Regions from separate parts of the Mesorhizobium sp. CO1-1-7 genome, predicted to be linked through region 1. Evidence: predicted binding sites of a transcription regulator. Region 1 holds the regulator's gene; the other holds the start of a gene.
The links. Region 1 encodes PhoB, which activates phosphate uptake and scavenging genes when phosphate is short. Its sites were predicted from a motif close to TGTCATNNANCTGTCAT; they were not measured.
Positions count from the first base shown of each region.

Region 2: a site for PhoB is predicted at 3,645-3,661, ahead of ppk2 (polyphosphate kinase 2). Genes of this name have one in related genera too.

Region 1 is NZ_JAIUHA010000008.1:246,239-256,179, reverse strand. It holds gene pstC (phosphate ABC transporter permease subunit PstC) at 1-785, shown strand, start outside; gene pstA (phosphate ABC transporter permease PstA) at 789-1,640, shown strand; gene pstB (phosphate ABC transporter ATP-binding protein PstB) at 1,637-2,440, shown strand; gene phoU (phosphate signaling complex protein PhoU) at 2,466-3,173, shown strand; gene phoB (phosphate regulon transcriptional regulator PhoB) at 3,193-3,882, shown strand; gene LB516_RS19455 (ROK family protein) at 3,885-5,120, opposite strand; gene xylF (D-xylose ABC transporter substrate-binding protein) at 5,386-6,426, shown strand; gene LB516_RS19445 (sugar ABC transporter permease) at 6,663-8,015, shown strand; gene LB516_RS19440 (ATP-binding cassette domain-containing protein) at 8,026-8,850, shown strand; gene LB516_RS19435 (CHASE domain-containing protein) at 8,991-9,941, shown strand, end outside.
Region 2 is NZ_JAIUHA010000002.1:98,211-108,151, forward strand. It holds gene LB516_RS03910 (DUF2066 domain-containing protein) at 1-255, shown strand, start outside; gene hemB (porphobilinogen synthase) at 368-1,399, shown strand; partial or broken gene LB516_RS03920 (glyoxalase superfamily protein) at 1,648-1,758, shown strand; gene LB516_RS03925 (dihydrofolate reductase family protein) at 1,903-2,547, shown strand; gene ppk2 (polyphosphate kinase 2) at 2,617-3,537, opposite strand; gene LB516_RS03935 (aldo/keto reductase) at 3,820-4,863, shown strand; gene LB516_RS03940 (glycosyl transferase family 90) at 4,887-5,858, opposite strand; gene LB516_RS03945 (glycosyl transferase family 90) at 5,996-6,967, opposite strand; gene LB516_RS03950 (hypothetical protein) at 7,163-7,309, shown strand; gene LB516_RS03955 (DUF982 domain-containing protein) at 7,377-7,610, opposite strand; gene LB516_RS03960 (GntR family transcriptional regulator) at 7,741-8,406, opposite strand; gene LB516_RS03965 (multidrug efflux MFS transporter) at 8,522-9,775, shown strand; gene LB516_RS03970 (DUF423 domain-containing protein) at 9,808-9,941, shown strand, end outside.

The DNA of each region.
Region 1 (9,941 bases):
TGACCACCGAGAGCTGGAATCCCGTCACCGAGAAATTCGGCGCCTTGGCGCCCATCTATGGCACCATCATCACATCGGCCATCGCCATCCTGATCGCCGTGCCGCTCGGCATCGGCATCGCCATTTTTCTCACCGAGCTTTGCCCGCGCCCGCTTCGGCGCCCGATCGGCATGGCCGTGGAACTGCTGGCCGGGATCCCCTCGATCATCTACGGCATCTGGGGCCTTTTCGTGCTGGCACCGTTCCTGCAGACGACAGTGCAACCATTCATCATCAGCGTGTTCCATGGCATTCCCGGCCTTAGCAGCCTGTTTGCCGGTCCGCCCTACGGCATCGGCCTGCTGACCTCGTCGCTGATTCTCGCCATCATGGTGCTGCCCTTCATCACCTCGATCACCAAGGATGTGTTCGACACGGTGCCGCCGGTGCTGAAGGAGTCCGCCTACGGCATTGGCTGCACGACCTGGGAAGTGACACGCCGCGTCGTCATCCCCTACACCCGCATCGGCATCATGGGCGGCGTCATGCTTGCGCTCGGCCGTGCACTCGGTGAAACCATGGCGGTCACCTTCGTCATCGGCAACGCCCACCGGATCAGCGCCTCGCTGTTCGCGCCGGCAACGACGATCTCGGCAACCATCGCCAACGAATTCACCGAAGCCGTCGGCGATCTCTACACCTCCTCGTTGGTGGCGCTCGGTCTGATCCTGTTCGTCATCACCTTCCTCATCCTTGCCATCGCCCGCTACATGCTGATGCGCATCGATGCCCGTACCGGAGTCTGACCGATGTCGACAGCCGCATCGCTTCACCAGAGCCGCAAGCGCAAGAACGGTGTGATGATGACGCTCTGCGTCATCGCCGCCGGCATCGGCCTTGCCTGGCTGGCACTGATCCTCGGCGCGCTGCTCTATAAGGGCCTGTCGGGCGTTTCGCTCTCAGTGTTCACGGAAATGACCCCGCCGCCCGGTGATGCCGGTGGCCTGCTCAACGCCATCTACGGCAGCATCGTGATGACCATTATCGGCATCGTCGTCGGCACGCCGATCGGCGTGCTGGCCGGCACCTACATGGCCGAATATGGCCGCTTTTCGAAGCTCACCACCGTGGTGCGCTTTATCAACGACATCCTGCTGTCGGCGCCCTCAATCATCATCGGCCTGTTCGTCTACGAATTGATGGTGCGGCCGATGGGGCATTTCTCGGCCATCGCCGGTGCCGTGGCACTGGCCATCCTGGTCATTCCCGTCGTGGTGCGTACCACCGAGGACATGCTCAACCTTGTGCCGAACGCTTTGCGCGAGGCCGGCACGGCGATTGGCGCGCCGCGCTGGGTGGTGATTCGTTCGGTGGCCTACCGCGCGGCGATGTCCGGCATCGTCACCGGCATATTGCTGGCCATTGCCCGCATTTCCGGCGAGACGGCGCCGCTACTCTTCACAGCGCTCAACAACCAGTTCTGGTCGAGCAATCTCAATGCGCCGATGGCCAGCCTGCCGGTGACCATCTTCCAGTTCGCTCTCAGCCCTTACGAGGAGTGGCAGCAACTGGCGTGGACCGGCGCACTCATAATCACATTGACGGTTCTCGCGCTCAGCATCTTTGCGCGCAGCCTGACCGGACGCAGAGAGGACAAATGAGCCAGATGTTGTCTCCAGACATGACGATTGCGACAGAGGCAGCCGCCAAGGCGAAGATCGAGGTCAAGAACCTCAATTTCTACTACGGCCAGTCGAAGGCGCTGAAAGACATCACCTTGTCGCTGCCCGAGCGCAGCGTGACGGCCTTCATCGGACCGTCGGGTTGCGGAAAGTCGACGCTGCTGCGCGTCTTCAACCGCATCTACGAGCTCTACCCCAAGCAGACCGCCGAGGGTCAGGTGCTGCTCGACGGCCAGAACGTTCTCGACCGCTCGCAGGACCTCAACCTGTTGCGCACCAAGATCGGCATGGTGTTCCAGAAGCCGACGCCGTTCCCGATGTCGATCTATGAGAATATCGCGTTCGGCGTCCGGCTCTATGAGAAGATCGGCAAGGCCGAGATGGACGGCCGTGTCGAGCAGGCGTTGAAACGCGCCGCGCTGTGGAACGAGGTCAAGGACAAGCTCAATGCCAGCGGCCTCAGCCTGTCGGGCGGCCAGCAGCAGCGGCTTTGCATCGCCCGCACCGTGGCGGTCAAGCCGGAGGTCATCCTGCTCGACGAACCGGCCTCGGCGCTCGACCCATTGTCGACCGCCAAGATCGAGGAATTGATCGACGAGTTGCAGGCCGACTACACGATCGTCATCGTCACCCACAACATGCAGCAGGCCGCGCGCGTGTCGAAGCAGACGGCTTTCATGTATCTGGGCGAGCTGGTCGAATTCGACAAAACCGAGAAAATCTTCACGTCGCCTCGCGAGAAGCGCACGCAGGACTACATCACCGGCCGCTTCGGCTGATCTCACGCATACGAGGACCAGGATCATGGCCGAACACACAGTCGCAGCCTTCGACGAGGATCTCGGACAGATCAGCAGGCTGATCAGCGACATGGGCGATCTCGCCGGCACGATGGTCGGCGGCGCCACCAAGGCGCTGCTGAATTCCGACAACGCGCTGGCACAGCGCGTGGTCTCCGACGACGCCATCATGGACGCGCGCCAGCGCGAACTCGATGATCGCGCCATCACCCTGATCGCCAAGCGCCAGCCGATGGCCGACGATCTGCGTCATGTCGTCGGCTCGATCCGCATGGCGGGCGATCTCGAACGCATCGGCGACCTTGCCAAGAACATCGCCAAGCGCGTCGGCTCGGTCGGCCTCACCGCCACGCCGCGCGACCTGTCGCATTCCATCGACTCCATGGCGCAGCTGGTGCTGATCCAGGTGCAGGGCGTCGTCGAGGAATATGCGGCCGGCGATGCCGCCGCCCTCGCCAAGCTCAGGAATGACGACGAACGCATCGACGTCAAATACACTTCGGTCTTCCGCGAACTCCTGACCTACATGATGGAGGATCCCCGCAACATCACGGCTTGCACGCATCTTTTGTTCTCCGCCAAGAATCTCGAACGCATCGGCGACCATGTGACCAACATCGCCGAGAATGCGTATTATGTGCTGACCGGCACGCAACTGCCCGCCAACCGTCCGAAGCAGGACGAGACGGCGATGTCGGTGCCGGCGGCTTGACGGCAGGGATGATCGATCGATGATCGCGCCACGCATCATGGTGGTGGAGGACGAGGAGCCGCTGGGCGTGCTCCTCCGCTACAACCTGGAGTCCGAGGGTTACCAGGTCGAGGTGGTGACACGCGGCGACGAAGCCGAGATACGCCTCCAGGAAAACGTGCCCGACCTCCTGGTGCTCGACTGGATGGTGCCGGCGGTTTCCGGCATCGAACTCTGTCGGCGCCTGCGCATGCGGCCCGAGACGGAGCGATTGCCGATCATCATGCTGACGGCGCGCGGCGAGGAGAGCGACCGCGTGCGCGGCCTCTCGACCGGCGCCGACGACTATCTGGTCAAGCCGTTCTCGACGCCGGAATTCATGGCCCGGGTCAAGGCGCTGCTGCGCCGCGCCAAGCCGGAAGTGCTGTCCAGCGTGCTCAAGGTCGGTGACATCGTGCTCGACCGCGAATCGCACCGGGTCTATCGCAAGAAGAGCGAGATCCGGCTCGGACCGACCGAGTTCCGGCTGCTCGAATTCATGATGCGCCATCCCGGCCGCGTGTTCTCGCGCAGCCAGTTGCTCGACAATGTCTGGGGCGAGACGATCTACATCGACGAGCGCACCGTGGATGTGCATGTCGGCCGCCTGCGCAAGGCGGTCAACAATGGCCGCATGCCCGATGTGATACGCACCATCCGTGGCGCGGGCTACGCAATCCGCGAGGATTGAGATCAGGCCACGTTCTTGCCGGATCTCACCTGCACGCCCGGCGCGAAGATCTCCTGGTCGACGAAGGTGAGCGCGCGCATGGCGCAGCCCTCGCGGATCAGCGGCAATTCGTTCGGCTCTGTATCGAAGGAAATCGACGTCGAATGCTGGCCGCCGGCGGTCTGGGCGATGGCCTCACGCAAGGCCGGCTCGATCAGATCGAAGGCGGCGGCGCTGACGCCGACCATCGCAACCGGCGCCGGATCGATCAGCGCGAACAAGCTGCCAAGGCCATAGCCCAGCGCCTCGCCGGCCTTGCGATAGGCCTCGCGCTCCGGTCCGTCTCTTTCGCGCGCCGTGGCCGCCAATGCGCGCATGTCGGCGTCGCTGACGTCGACCGGTTTGGCGTCCTCACCCATCTGTCCTGCATTACGCCAGATGGCATAGTTGCCGGCATAGGCCTCGACGCAGCCGCGCCGCCCGCAGCGGCAGAGCGCGCCGCCGGGGCGATGGATCATGTGGCCGAACTCGCCGCCTGAGGAATGGGTGCCGGTGAACAGCTCGCCCTTCAGCACTAGGCCCATGCCGATGCCGTGCGAGAGCAGGATGGCGATGAAGTCGTCGCGGTAGCGCTCGGGGTCGCGCCAGCGCAGCGCCACAGCCATCATGTTGCAGTCGTTCTCCATGGTGGCGGGGATGCCGAATTCGGCTTCGAGTATATCGGCGAAGGCAATGTCCGTCTGCGGCGTGATCGGCGACCACAGCATGGCGCGCGCCTCGGTGTCGGTGATGCCCTGGATCGCCAGCGCGATGCGGGCAATGCTGGCGACATCGAGGTCGGGATCCTCGAGGCGGCGCCGGACGATGGCCACGCATTCGCCGATCAGCGCCTCGCGCGACATGGTCAGCGTGTCCAGCCGGCGCTGCTCCTCCGATATCACCTGGCCGGCGTAGTCGATGACGGCGACGGAGAGGAAATTCAGCGACAGCACCACGGTCATGACCGCCGCGGCCTCGGGGTTGAGACAAAGGCCCACCTGCGGCCGGCCGCGTTTCAGTGAGCCGGCCTCGTTCGGCTTGCCTTCGCTCAGGATACCTTCGCCGATCAGGTCGGCTGATATCGCCGATATGGTCGAGTGGCTCAGGGCGGTGGTGGCGGCGATCTCAGTGCGCGAGGGCTGGCCACCCCGGCGCACGGCTCCAATCACCATTGCGCGGTTGCGCCGGCGCAGATCGTCGTGGCGGATTCCGACCGACATGATTTCCCTCCCCGTCGCCGCGGTTCTTGACGCCCCCTCGAACACCTCCGGCACGGGTCGAATACTGGCAGAAGCGGCTGGGGCTGTCATTTATTTATTGCGGGGCTCGAAAAAAGGCTTCCGGCACCTCAAAATCCGTCAGAATCGATGTTGACAGTGTTCCGGCGATGGACCAGTGTTTTTTCGAGGCTCGAAAAAATTAGGGCCTTTGTGCCGGCCTTAGGGCCAGTTTGGTCGCGCCACACGCGGGCGCAGGGAGGATATCATGAAGAGATTCACAGTCGCCATTCTGGCGGGTGTCGCCATGTCGCTGACGCTGGCGTCGGTCGCGCAGGCAAAGGACAAGGTCATCGGCGTGTCGTGGTCCAACTTCCAGGAGGAGCGCTGGAAGACCGACGAGGCGGCCATGAAGAAGGCGATCGAGGCCGCGGGCGACAAGTACATTTCCGCCGATGCGCAGTCCAATCCCGGCAAGCAGCTGACCGATGTCGAGAGCCTGATTTCGCAGGGTGCCAATTCGCTGATCATCCTGGCGCAGGACGCGTCGGCCATCGGCCCGGCGGTACAGAAGGCGCTCGACGAGGGCATTCCGGTCGTCGGCTATGACCGCCTGATCGAGAACAAGGACGTCTTCTACCTGACCTTCGACAACAAGGAAGTTGGCCGCATGCAGGCCCGCGAAGTGTTCAAGGTGAAGCCTGAGGGCAATTACGTCTTCATCAAGGGCTCCGGCGCCGATCCGAATGCCGACTTCCTGTTCTCGGGCTCGATGGAATTGCTGAAGACGGCCATAGACAGCGGCAAGATCAAGAATGTCGGCGAAGCCTATACGGACGGCTGGCTGCCCGCCAACGCCCAGAAGAACATGGAACAGTTCCTCACCGCCAACGACAACAAGGTGGACGCCGTGGTCGCCGCCAATGACGGCACCGCCGGCGGCGTCGTCGCGGCGCTGACGGCGCAGGGGCTCGCCGGCACCGTGCCGGTCTCCGGCCAGGACGGCGACCACGCCGCGCTCAACCGCATCGCGCTCGGCACCCAGACCGTGTCGGTGTGGAAGGACGCGCGCGAACTCGGCAAGAACGCCGCCGAGATCGCCTCGCAACTCGCCGACGGCAAGAAGATGACCGACATCGCCGGCGTGAAGGACTTCACGACGCCTGGCGGCAACACCGTCAAGTCGCTGTTCCTGACCCCGGTGGCCATCACCAAGGACAATCTCAACCTCGTCATCGACGCCGGCTGGATCAAGAAGGACGAAGTCTGCACGGGCGTTGCCGCGGGCAGCGTCGCGGCCTGCAACTGAGCTTGATCGCCTGAAAAGTCGGAAACGCCGCGGCGTGGAACGGTCAGTGTTCTGAACACTGGCCGTTCCAATTTTCTTGTCTTCGCAATTCCGGACAAAAACCCTTACGCACTTTTCCTGGAATTGCTTCCAAGCCGCGGCGTTTTCCCGACAAGATTTGTGTTTCCGCCGCTGGCGGCTAACTTCTGGGCTCTGGTCCGGCTCCGCGTCAGACGGCAAGCCGCTGGGAGGACATCATGACCGACACGACCTCAACCTCGCAGGCCGATACGGCGCGTGCGTCGGAACTCGGCGCGGTCGCGCGTTTCCTGAAGGCGACCGAGATCGATACCCGCATGCTCGGCATGATCGGCGCGCTGCTGCTGATCTGGGTCGCGCTGCATATGATTTCGAGCCTGCGTCTTGGCGTCAATCCGCTCGATTTCGACAGCCGCACGTTCCTCACGCCACGCAATCTGTGGAACCTGTCGGTGCAGACGTCCGCGGTCGCCATCATGGCCTGCGGCATGGTGCTGGTCATCGTCATGCGCAACATCGACCTGTCCGTCGGTTCCGCCGAGGGCTTGATCGGCATGGTCATGGGCTTTGCGCAGGTACATTTCCTGGTTCGGTTCGTAGGACTTGAGCTCGGCAACCCATGGATCTGGGTCCTGGCACTGGTCATCGGTCTGGCGCTCGGGCTTTTGATCGGCGCCTTCCAGGGCTTCGTCATCGCCTATCTCGAAGTGCCGGCCTTCATCGTCACGCTGGGTGGCCTGCTGGTCTGGCGCGGCGCCGCCTGGTGGGTCACGTCAGGCCAGACGGTGGCACCGCTCGACGCCACGTTCCAGCTTATGGGCGGCGGACCGGCCGGATCGATCGGCGCCACCTGGAGCTGGGTCGTCGGCATCGTCGCCTGCCTGGCCGTCGTGTTCGCGCTGTTCAACGGGCGGGTCCAGCGCAAGCGCTTCCGCTTCCCCCTGCGGCCGATCTGGGCCGAGACGCTGCTCGGCGTCGTCACCTGCGCCGTCATCATGGGCGCGGTCTGGCTAGCCAACTCCTATCCATGGCCGATCGGGATCGTGAACCGGTACGCGGCCGCCAACAACATCACCGTGCCGGAGGGCGGGCTGTTCATCGCCCACGGCATCGCCATACCGGTGCTGATGGCGGTCGCCGTCGGTCTGGTCATGACCTTCATCACCAACCGCACCCGTTTCGGCCGTTATGTCTTTGCTATCGGCGGCAATCCGGAAGCGGCCAATCTCGCCGGCATCAACACGCGCTGGATCACCATGAAGGTGTTCATGATCATGGGCGTGCTGGCCACGATCGCCGCCGCCATTTCGTCGGCCCGGCAGAACTCGTCCACCAATGTGCTGGGAACATTGGATGAGCTGCTGGTCATTGCCGCGGCCGTCATCGGCGGCACCTCGCTTGCCGGCGGCTCGGGAACCATCATCGGCGCCATGCTCGGTGCATTGCTGATGCAGTCGCTGCAGTCGGGCATGGTGCTGCTCGGTGTCGATTCGCCGTTGCAGAGCATCGTCGTCGGCGCCGTGCTGGTCATCGCCGTCTGGCTCGACACCGTCTATCGTAAGCGGGTTTAGGGATACGACCATGGCTGACAAAACCGCTCCCGTAAGGGCCCTCACAACTGCGCCCACTGGCACGCCGCTGGTCGACATGCGCAACATCTCGATCGCCTTCGGCGGCATCCGCGCCGTCGACGACGCCTCGATCGATCTTTTCCCCGGCGAGGTCGTGGCACTGCTCGGCCACAACGGCGCCGGCAAGTCGACGCTGATCAAGATCCTGTCCGGCGCCTACAAGCGCGATGCGGGCCAGATCTTCGTCAATGGCGAGGAGGCAGCGATTTCCAACCCGCGCGACGCCAAGAAATACGGTATCGAGACGATCTACCAGACGCTGGCGCTGGCCGACAATGTCGATGCCGCCGCCAACCTGTTCCTCGGCCGCGAACTGATGACCGCCTGGGGCACGCTCGACGACCTCGCCATGGAGGCCGAGGCGCGCAAGGTGATGGGGCGGCTCAATCCCCGCTTCCAGCGCTTCAAGGAGCCGGTGATCAAGCTGTCAGGCGGTCAGCGGCAATCGGTGGCGATCGCCCGCGCGATCCTGTTCAATGCCCGCATCCTGATCATGGACGAGCCGACGGCGGCACTTGGGCCCCAGGAAACCGCCCAGGTCGGCGAGTTGGTCAGGCAGCTCAAATCCGATGGCATCGGCATCTTCCTGATCAGCCACGACATCCACGACGTGTTCGAGCTGGCCGACCGTGTCTGCGTGATGAAGAATGGCCAGGTGGTCGGTACCGCCCGCACGACTGACGTCACGCAGGACGAGGTGCTTGGGATGATCATCCTGGGCAAATGTCCTCCAGGTGCCATACCGGGGCCGGGCGCGCTGAAGATCGCCGCCTGAGGCCGGTCAGGCCGCTTCGGGCACGCCCCGTTGCCGGTCACGTGATATGCCAGTGATCACGATGGTGTGGCCTGACCATTGTGTTGGCCCGGCGACTTGCCCATAAAAGGTCCTGTTTTGCTCATGGACCGCATCATCCGTTGAAGAAGCTTTTTCCAATCGTCGCGTTCATTGCCGTTGCACTGATCAGCATGACCATGGCGGGGTTCGCTTATTTCGCGACGCAGGAAGCCGCCCGCATCAAGTTCGAAGGGGCGGCCGATGACGCCCTCAACCGGATCGAGAGCCGCATCGACCTGCACCTGTCGCTGCTGCGCTCGACACAGGCCCTGTTCGACGCACGCAACGGCGATATTTCCCAGAACGAGTTCAAGGCATTCTTCAAGGCGCTGGATGTCGACAACAATTTCGCCGGCCTGCGAGGCATCGGCTTCCTGCGGCTGGTCAGGACGGGCGACGAGGCAGCGGTGGAACGCGACACCCTCCACGATTTCGGCGCCAGTCATCCGGTCTATCCGGATACGACGCAGGCCTGGCGCACGCCGATCGCGCTTTTCGAGCCGCTCGATCCGTCCAACCAGACCATCATCGGCTACGACATGTTCAGTGAGCCGGTGCGGCGTGCGGCGATCGAAAAAGCCATGGCCGACGACCAGCAGCATGCGAGCGGGCTGGTCCAACTCGGCCAGGGCACGGGCGTGGCGCAGACTTTCACGGGCTTCCTGGTCTATGTGCGGCTCAATGTGGAAACCGCACCGGAGGTCATCAACGCATCGCGGTCCTCGACCGCCGGCTTTCTCTATGCGGCCTTTCGGGCCCGGGACCTGTTCCAGATCGCGCTCAGCCGTGCGCCGCTGCTGCCGGTCAACACCGAGATCTATGATGGAGCGGTGAACGGCGACAACCTGTTGTTCCGCTCGGAGACGCCACCGGCGTCATCCCTGGGAGACCGGCTGCTGGTCACCCGCAAGATGACCGTGGCGGGACGCCCTTGGACGGTATTGTTCAGGCCAACCAGCGCCTTCTCGCAACCCTCTTCGCGCGCCATCCCCGTGATGCTGGGGCTGTTCGGCCTGCTCCTGGCAGGCGCC
Region 2 (9,941 bases), on a different contig from region 1:
GGCTTGGGCGAAGAAGCGCTGCGCGCGACGGACATGGCAAGGCTGGATCGAGTGGCCAAGCAAGCCGGAGGCGACCGAGCGCTCGCCGGCACCATCGTGTGGAGCGACAAGGAACTGGGCTGGGTCGCCGATTGGCGACTGGCCGATCACGGCAAGACCTATCGTTGGCAGGTGCGCGGTGTCAGCTTCGACGACGCGTTCCGTGTGGCAATCGGAGGCGCGGCACAGATCCTTTCGGGCAACGGGCAGCCCTGAACCAATAGGCGTGGCGGGACAGCGCTGTGGCAGCTTTCGGCGCTGGCACAAACGTGTCGCATTGGTCAGCACAAGGGCTCGTGGTAAAAGCCGCGGATCCGGAGTTTTGGCCATGAACAAATTCACCCCAGCAAAAGCTGCCGGCACGCGCAGCGTCGATGACGTCACCGGCAGCCGCCGCCTGCGCCGCATGCGCAAGGCCGACTGGTCGCGCCGGCTCGTGCAGGAGAACAGGCTTTCGGTCGACGACCTGATCTGGCCGATCTTCGTCGTCGAGGGCAGGAATGTCCGAGAGCCGATTGCCGCCATGCCCGGCGTCTTCCGGCTTTCGGTCGACCTTGCCGTCAAGGAGGCCGAACGGGCGGCCAAGCTCGGCATCCCGGCCCTTGCCACCTTCCCCAACGTCGATCTCGGCCTGCGCGACCAGACGGGTTCCCACATCCTCGACCCTGAAAACATCATCAACCGCGCCACACGCGCCATCAAGGACGCGGTACCCGAGATCGGCATCATCACAGACGCCGCACTCGACCCGTTCACGAGCCATGGCCATGACGGCATCCTGCGCGATGGCATCATCGTCAATGACGAGACCGTCGAACAGGTCGCGGCGGCGGCCGTCATCCAGGCGGCGGCCGGCGCCGACATCATCGCGCCGTCCGACATGATGGACGGCCGTATCGGCGCCATCCGCGACGCGCTCGACGCCAACGGTTTCCAGGACGTGGCGATCATGTCCTACGCCACAAAGTTCGCGTCGGCCTTTTACGGCCCCTATCGCGAGGCGGTCGGCACCGCCGGTCTGCTCAAGGGCGACAAGAAGACCTATTATATCGACCACGCCAATTCGGACGAGGCGGTGCGCGAGGCCGAACAGGACCTCGCCGAGGGCGCAGACATGCTGATGGTCAAGCCCGGCCTGCCCTATCTCGACATCATCCGCCGGCTGAAGGACGAATTCCAGATGCCGACCTTCGCCTACCAGGTCTCGGGCGAATATTCGATGATCAAGGCGGCTGATTCCAATGGCTGGATCGATGGAGAGAAGGCGATGCTGGAATCGTTGCTCGCCTTCAAGCGCGCCGGCTGCGACGGCATCCTGACCTATTTCGCACCCGAAGTGGCTGTGATGCTGAAGGGGTAGCCCGACTTCCCGGGCAAGGCACTTCAGTAGATGTCACCACTCTTTCGACTGGTCGGCGGTTCTATCGAAAACCCGCTGACAAAAACTGGCGGCTGCAGCTATGATGGGAGCGGCCGGCAGCCCGCACCTCGGCCAAGAGGTATGGCGAACGCCTCCTGAGGATGCTTCCTGACCCGTTTCTCCGTCGGGCGAAGGTGTCGGCATTGCGGGCACTGACAAAGGCTTCGCCGTGACCCGAGGAAACGGACATGCTTGCCTATCGCGATGCCAAGACGATGGCGAAAGCCATGCGGGAGGCGCTTGCCGCCCGCAGACTGACGATCAGCCACAGCGAGGCCCTTGAGATCGTCGCGCGCCAACCGACCGGCCAATGAGGCGGCGGCCGTAGCTTGGCGGCAATCGGAAATACCTTTTCCGGCTCGAAAAACCACTTGCAATTCAAAATCAGTTTGCTAGAAGAAACCACTTGCAAAAGACAACTGGTTCTCAAGGAGGAGGTTCTCATGTCCAAACTTCGCGTCAACGCTTTCAGCCTGTCGCTTGACGGCTATGGCGCCGGCCCCGATCAGAGCCTTGAAAATCCGCTCGGTGTCGGCGGACCGGCCCTGCACAAATGGGCTTTCAGCACTCGCACCTTCCGCAAGATGTTTGGCCAGGAAGGCGGCGAGACAGGCGTTGACGAAGACTTTGCGGCGCGCAGCTTCGAGAATGTCGGCGCCTGGATCCTCGGCCGCAACATGTTCGGGCCGATCCGGGGCGAGTGGCCTGACGACAGCTGGAAGGGCTGGTGGGGCGACAATCCGCCCTATCACGTCCCGACCTTCGTGCTGACGCATTACAAGCGCGATCCCATCGTGATGGAAGGCGGCACGACTTTTTATTTCGTAACCGACGGCATCCATTCGGCTCTCGAACAGGCCAAAGCCGCCGCGTCAGGCAAGGATGTGCGGGTCGGCGGCGGCATCTCCACCATCCGGCAGTATCTGCAGGAAAAGCTGATCGACGACATGCACGTGGCGATCTCGCCGGTGCTGCTTGGCAGAGGCGAGAACCTTTTTGCGGGCCTCAACATGCTGAATCTGGGCTACCAGTGCGGCGAACAGGTTGCGACGGCACTGGCCACGCACGTCGTCATCAAACGGGCGTAAGGTGGAGAAACCCTCGACGAAAGCCCATTTCTCCCCGTCACTATACGGGGAGAAAGACAAAACTCTCGCTCAATACTTCTCCGGCACGTAAAGCTCGCGCGGCAGCACCTGGCGCTCGTATTCCGGGTTGAAGACGCGCTCCGGCAGCGTGATCTCCTCGTGCGGCACCTCTTCATACGGCAGCTGCTTGAGCAGATGGTCGATGCAGTTCAGCCGCGCGCGCTTCTTGTCGTTACCCTCGACGATGAACCAGGGCGCCTCGGGAATGTTGGTGCGGGCGAAGGTCTCCTCCTTGGCCTTGGTGTAGTGTTCCCAGCGCACCCGCGACTGCAGGTCCATCGGCGACAGCTTCCACTGTTTCATCGGGTCGTGGATCCGCATCAGGAAGCGCATTTGCTGTTCCTCGTCGGTGATCGAGAACCAATATTTGACCACGGTGATGCCCGAGCGCACCAGCATGCGCTCGAACTCCGGCACGTCATGGAAGAACTCCTCGACCTGCTCGGGGCTGGCAAAACCCATTACCCGTTCGACGCCGGAGCGGTTGTACCAGGAGCGGTCGAGCAAAACGATCTCGCCGCCTGCCGGCAAATGCGGGACATAGCGCTGGAAATACCATTGCGACTTCTCGCGTTCGGTCGGAGCCGGAAGCGCCACGACGCGGCAGATACGCGGATTGAGCCGCTGTGTGATGCGCTTGATGACGCCGCCCTTGCCAGCGGAGTCGCGGCCCTCGAATATCACCACCAGTTTCTTCTTGTGGTAGGCGACCCAGGATTGCAGCTTGATCAATTCGGACTGGAGGCTGATCAGGTCGCGAAAATACTGCATGCGATCGATCGAAGGCGGATGCGAGTTCTTGTAGATCTTGGCGATCTCCATCGAGAGGGCCGGCTCCGACATTTCGAGCTCATAGTCCTCGTCGAGCGTGTCGGCGAGCTCGGCTTCAAGCCAGTCCTTGGCAGGGGAATTCTGTTTCAGCTCGGTCATATCAACTGCTCCGCTTGCAAGCCCTGTCGGTTACCACTGGGCGCTCCAAATTGCTGGCCGGCGGCCGGGAATGGAAACACCTGAGCCGACTTCAATATAGGCCGGCGGTGACGGTTTTATTGCAGCACAGGCGCAATTGCCGACGTTGCAAATTCCGCGATGTCTGATCGATCGACCGTCGTCGCATGGCGACAAGCCGGCCGAATTGTCCTACAAATGCGCGGTCGCCTTCCAGGCCTGCCTTGCCGGCACGCCTCTTCAACAAAATCGTGAGGATCTGACATGGAATACCGCACCCTTGGCCGTTCCGGCCTGAAGGTTTCGACACTGACGCTTGGCACCATGACATTCGGCGGCGCCGGGCCCTTCGCCGCGGTCGGCAACAGCGATCTCGCCGAAGCCAAGCGGATGATCGATATGTGCATCGATGCCGGCATCAACCTCATCGACACCGCCAATGTCTATTCCAACGGCCTCTCCGAAGAGATCATAGGCGAAGCTCTCGGCGGCAAGCGCAAGAACGATGTGCTGATCGCGTCCAAGGCGCGGATGCGGATCGGCAAGGGCCCGAACGACGAGGGCCTGTCGCGCCATCATCTGATCCGTGAATGCGAGAGCAGCCTGAAGCGCTTGAAGACCGATGTCATCGACATCTATTTCGTCCACCAATGGGACGGCCTCACTCCGCTCGAGGAGACCGTTGCCGCCCTCGACAGTTTGGTCAGCCAGGGCAAGGTGCGCTACATCGGCTGCTCCAACTATTCCGGCTGGCAGGTGATGAAGGCGCTTTCCATCAGCGACAGCCGTCACCAGCAACGCTTCGTCACCCAGCAGATCCACTATACGCTGGAAGCGCGCGAGGCCGAGTACGAGCTCTTGCCGATCTCGGTCGACCAGGGGCTGGGCGTTCTGGTTTGGAGTCCGCTCGCCGGCGGCCTGCTGTCGGGCAAATACCGCCGCGACAGCCCGACCGCTCGCCAGCTTGCCGGCTGGTTCGAGCCGCCGATCCGCGACGAGGACCGGCTGTGGCGGATTGTCGATGTGCTGGTCGAGATCGGCAAGGATCATGGCGTCTCGGCGGCGCAGGTGGCGCTTGCCTGGCTGCTCGGCCGCCCTGCCGTCTCCTCGCTGGTGATCGGCGCCCGCAATGACGTCCAGCTCAAGGACAATCTTGCGGCGGCGGCCCTGAAGCTCGGCACCGAAGAACGCCAGCGCCTCGACGCGGTCAGCCGGCCGCCCCTGCTCTACCCCTACTGGCACCAGCAACTGACAGCGAAGGATCGCTTCGGCCCCGCCGATCTGGTTCTCGACCGCAGCGATATCTGATCGGCGTCAGGCCGAGAGCAGAGCTAGCCGCCGATAAACCGCCAGAGTTCGGGATCGGGTTCGATCTGGCCGCCGAGCACGAAATATTTGTAGAGGACGAGCAAGGAGATCGCATGCTCGTCCCGTTCATTGGAGAATTTGCGGCAATAGGCATTGGCTGCGGCGATGATGCGCTCCGCCGCGGCCGGGTGCGCTTCGAAATAGCGCACTTTTTCGCCGAGATCGGCAAAATCCGGGTCGAGCGGCGCATAGTGGACACCGGCCTCGAGCTGGCTCTCGCCGAACCATGTTTCGTAGGTCGGCGGCGGCATCAGACAGAGCGAGTTGGAATTCATGATCCATTTGAGGTTGGTCGCCACGTCATTGCCCTCCAGCGAGACGATGTAGCGATAGCGCAGGTGCTGGCTGATGCTGAGGAAAGGCTTGCTGTACTTAGCCGGTGCGCTGCGCTTGTGCGAACCGGCATCGCAGAACGGCAAGTCGCGCGCGACATCCAGGAACCGTGTCCTGATCGGGTTGTTGAGGTCGCCGCGCCAGACCACGGCAGGGCGCTTGTCGGCGAAGGCGACGGTATCGACGGGCATGTGGAAGTGGCGGAATTTGTTGAACTTCATGACGACGGCATTGCCGTTGTCGGCGCGGATTGGCCGGTCCTTGACGAGGGTCGGCAGCTTGGGCACGCCGATGACATCGCCGAACTTCAGGTCGATGAGCAATGATCGATCGAAATAGCGGGCAAATTCCTTCAGGTCGTAATAGTACATGCTCGGTTCAAACGGTATCTTGTCGATGCGCACAGCATCCGGGCCTGGTGTAAAAGCGTCCTGCAGCTTGTTGTAGTGATTCAGTCGCCGGCGCACGGCCTCGTCCGAGAGCCTGGCCTGCTGCAGGCGGCTGGCCAATCGCCGCCGGAAGATCGCCTGGGGCGCGATATCGCGCATGACGTTCCGCGCATAGTAGAAGACCTTTGCCGTCGTTCGTTGGAGGGTGGCCATGGACTCTTTTGATCAAAGATAAACGCGGTTGAACAAGTGAAGGTCGGGATGGTTCCCGCAGCATGATTGCCCTACCATCCAGCCACGCATTCCGATAGCGCCCGAATGCGGCTGGCGGCCTCGACCGAGCGCCGCAACTAGCCCGTTATGTAGCGCCACACCTCGGCATCCGGTTTGATCTGGCCCGACAGCACGAAGTATTTGTAGAGCACCAGCAGGGAGATCGTCTGCTCGGTCTGTTCGTCGTCGAATGTCCGGCAATAGGCGTTCGCAGCCGCGATGATGCGCTCCGCCTCCGCCGGATTCCGCTCGAAATAGGCGACGTGGTCCTCAAGGTTCGAGAAATCCGCCGCGAGCGGCACATAGTGGACGTTGGCTTCGAGCTGCCGCTCCGCAAACCATGTCTCATAGGTCGGCGGCGGCATCATGCAGAGCGACTTCGAATTCATGATCCATTTGAGATTGGTCGCCACGTCGTTGCCCTCGAGCGAGACGATGTAGCGATAGCGCTGGTGCTGGCTGATGCTGAGAAAAGGCCTGGCGTATTCGGGCGGTGCGTTCGGCTTGTGCGAACCGGCATCGCAGAACGGCAGGTCGCGCACAGCGTTCAGAAATCTTGTCCTGATCGGATTGTTGAGATCACCGCGCCAGACAACGGACGGCAGCTTGTCGGCGAACGACATCGCGTCAGCCGGCATCTGGAAATGACGAAACTTGTCGAGTTTCATGATGATCGCGTTCTTGTCGTCAGCACAGATTGGCCGGTCCTTGACGATCGAAGGCACCTTGGGGACATTCCTGACGTCGCCGAATTCCAGGTCGATGAGCAGGCCGGGATCGAAGTAGCGGGCGAACTCCTTCAGGTCGTAATAGTACATGGTCGGCGTGAAGGGCAGTTTGCCGATGCGCATGGCATCGGCGCTTGGCGCGAAACCATCCTGCAACTTGTTGTAGTAATTCAGCCTGCGGCGCGCCGCCTCACCGGAAAGCCTGGCCCTTTCGAGACGGCCAGCCAGCCGGGCACGAAACAACGCTTGCGGAGCGACATCGCGCGCGACGTTTCTCGCATAATAGAAAATTTTTGCTGCGGTCCGCGAAATTGTGGCCATCGGTCACTGATCAAAACAAACGGGCGGTTCTCAATTCATTGGCGCCCGCATGTCCTACATCATTGTGGCGCCGATCTGGCAAGCGCCCCATCTCTTCGATGCCGCAGCCACGCATTGTCGCTTCGGCTGTTGTGTTTGACGGCTAATGCTCCTAGGCAGGCTCAGGGCCGCAAGGCAGTCACAAAAGGAGCCGACATGGCGCGAGCACCAAACTACGATCAGGAACGCAAGGAGCGCGACCGCCAGAAAGCGGCCAAGAAGGCTGAAAAGCTGGCGGCCAAGGTTGCCGCGCGCGAACGTACGAAGCCTGAAACCGAGACTGAGACCGAAACGAAGGATTAACGGCATCCGGCCCGCTAATGCGGGCCGAGCCTCAAATCCAATTGTCAGCCCAAACCGCGAGCTAATATCAGGCTGGCGCCTTGTCGCTGATGAAGACATCCACTTCCCGCGCCGCGGCGATGAAAGCGCGCCTGGCATTCATCGCCGGCTTGTCGCCGGCGAGCGCGTCGTGACAGGCCTGCAGCGCCGCACGATGCTTGGGGCTGCGCTTGCCGGGCCAGTTGTTGAGGAGGTAATCGGAAGCCTCCCTTGCCGAACGCAAGAGCTGAGTGCTTCCCGCCGTGACGGATTTGACGGTCACAGGTGTTTCAAACCGGTTGTTTTCCATCGCCGCTCTTACGCCATCGGCTTCCTTGAAGCGAGGCCGAAAGTGCGCTTCACGTCAGACCCGTCTGTTTTTCCGGCCAGCGCGCCGCAGCGCATGGACCGCATTAAGCGGCGACGACGGCAAATCCCCTGGCGCGAAGGCCACGTCGATCGTTGGCAAGCGACGTCACCAGCCGATCACGGCTGCCGACGATGTGGGCCGACAGCAGCCGCGCGGCTTCATCGGCCTGACCGAGGCGTGTCGCGGCAAGAATGGCGCGATGTTCGACCCAGGCACGGCCAAGGGCCGTCTCGTCACGCACTTCCAGCCAGCGGGCGCGCGACAGGCGCGTCATCGCGTCACGAACCGCCCGGAACAGGAATTCGTTGCCGGAGAGCCGCGCCAGCTCGATGTGAAAATCCATGCCGACACGATGCCACTCCTCGCGCGGCGTATTTTCGTCGCAGGAATCGAGCATCGCCTCGATGACATCGATGGCGCTCTTGGTGGCTTGCCCGCACGTCAGCCGCAATGCCGCGATCTCGACCGCCTCGCGATAGACCGCAACCTGCTCGAGTTCGGCCAGATTGATGGGCGAAACGGTCCAGCCGCGCCCGTCCCTGCCGACCAGCCCCTCGGTCTCCAGCCGCAGCAGCGCCGCCCTGACAGGCGTGCGCGAGGCGCCGAATTGGCTTTCGATCCAGCGTTCGGTCAGCCGCTCTCCCGGCCCGATCTCGAGCGCCAGGATCATCTCGCGAAGCTGCCGTTCGACATTCTGCATCTGCGACATCGCGCGCCCTTTCCGAAGCCGCATTGACAGCGGCCGGCGTGAAGTTCATGACGGAGACCAATTTGGTATCCCAAAATGGTATCCGCAACAAGCGCTGATACCGGGCAGGCAGGGCATGACGCAGGAAGACACGCAGCAAAGCGGCTACAACATTCACTGGCGGCGCAATCTCGCGGTCTGTTTCGCGGGCTCGTTCAGCACGCTCATCGCCATGACCCTGCTGTTGCCATTCCTGCCGCTCTATGTCGAACAGCTCGGCGCACAGGGCCACGCGGCAATCGTGCAGTGGTCCGGCGTCGCTTATGGCGCCACCTTCTTCGCCGCGGCCACAGTAGCGCCGCTATGGGGGCGCCTGGGTGACCGCTACGGGCGCAAGGTGATGCTGGTGCGCGCCTCCTTCGGCATGGCGATCTGCATGTCGCTGACGGGCATGGTCGAGACGGTCTGGCAACTGGTTCTGCTGCGCCTGCTGATCGGCTTCGCGGGCGGCTATTCCTCCGGTTCAACCATACTGGTGGCCATGCAGACGCCGAAGGAGCGTTCCGGCTGGGCGCTTGGCGTGCTGTCGGCGGGCATTACGGCGGGCTCGCTGGTCGGTCCCCTGTTGGGCGGCGTGCTGCCGCCGGTGATCGGCATTCGCGCCACCTTCCTCTTGTCAGGCGGTGTGATCTTCCTCGCCTTCCTGGCAACGACCTTCCTCATCAAGGAGAGCCCGCGTCCGAAGCCAGCCAAACCGGTGTCGGCGGCAAAGCCGAAAAGCGGCTGGTCGCAGATCCCGGACAAGCGCCCGGTCGTGGCCATGCTGACCACCGGCATGCTGCTCGCCTTCGCCACAATGTCGATCGAGCCGATCATCACCGTCTATGTGCAGCAGCTCATCGAGGACCAGAGCAGGGTGACGCTCGTCGCCGGCGTTGTGATGTCGGCCGCCGCGCTGGGCACCATCCTCTCGGCGTCTTGGCTCGGCAAGCTCGCGGACCGGATCGGGCACTGGAACGTTGTCGTGGGAGCACTGGCGGTTTCGGCGCTGCTCCTTATCCCGCAGGCTTTTGTCACCAATAGCTGGCAGCTTATCGGCCTGCGTTTCCTGATGGGCCTGGCGCTGGGCGGCCTCCTGCCCTGCATCACCAGTGTCATCAGGCACAACATCCCCGACGGCGTTGGCGGCAACGTGCTTGGCCTGGCGATCTCGGCGCAGTATGTCGGACAGGTCGCGGGGCCACTGGCCGGCGGTTTTGTGGGCGGCCATTTCGGCATGCCGGCGGTGTTTCTCGGCACGTCGGTGCTGATGGCGCTCGGGGCGGCCTACAACTGGATCGTCCAGTCGCGGCGGACGCGGCATATGGCGCTGGAAGCGCGCAAGCCCTGACGCTTGCTGAAGAAAGAAGGAGCACGCCGGCCATGAACCCCGATCCAAACGGCAGCCGCCTCCTCGTGCTTGCCGGCGGCCTCGTCGGCGCGGCGGGGGTGGCGCTTTCGGCGGCCGCCGCCCACCGCGGCGGCGCCTTTACCGGCACCGCCGCGTCGTTCCTGCT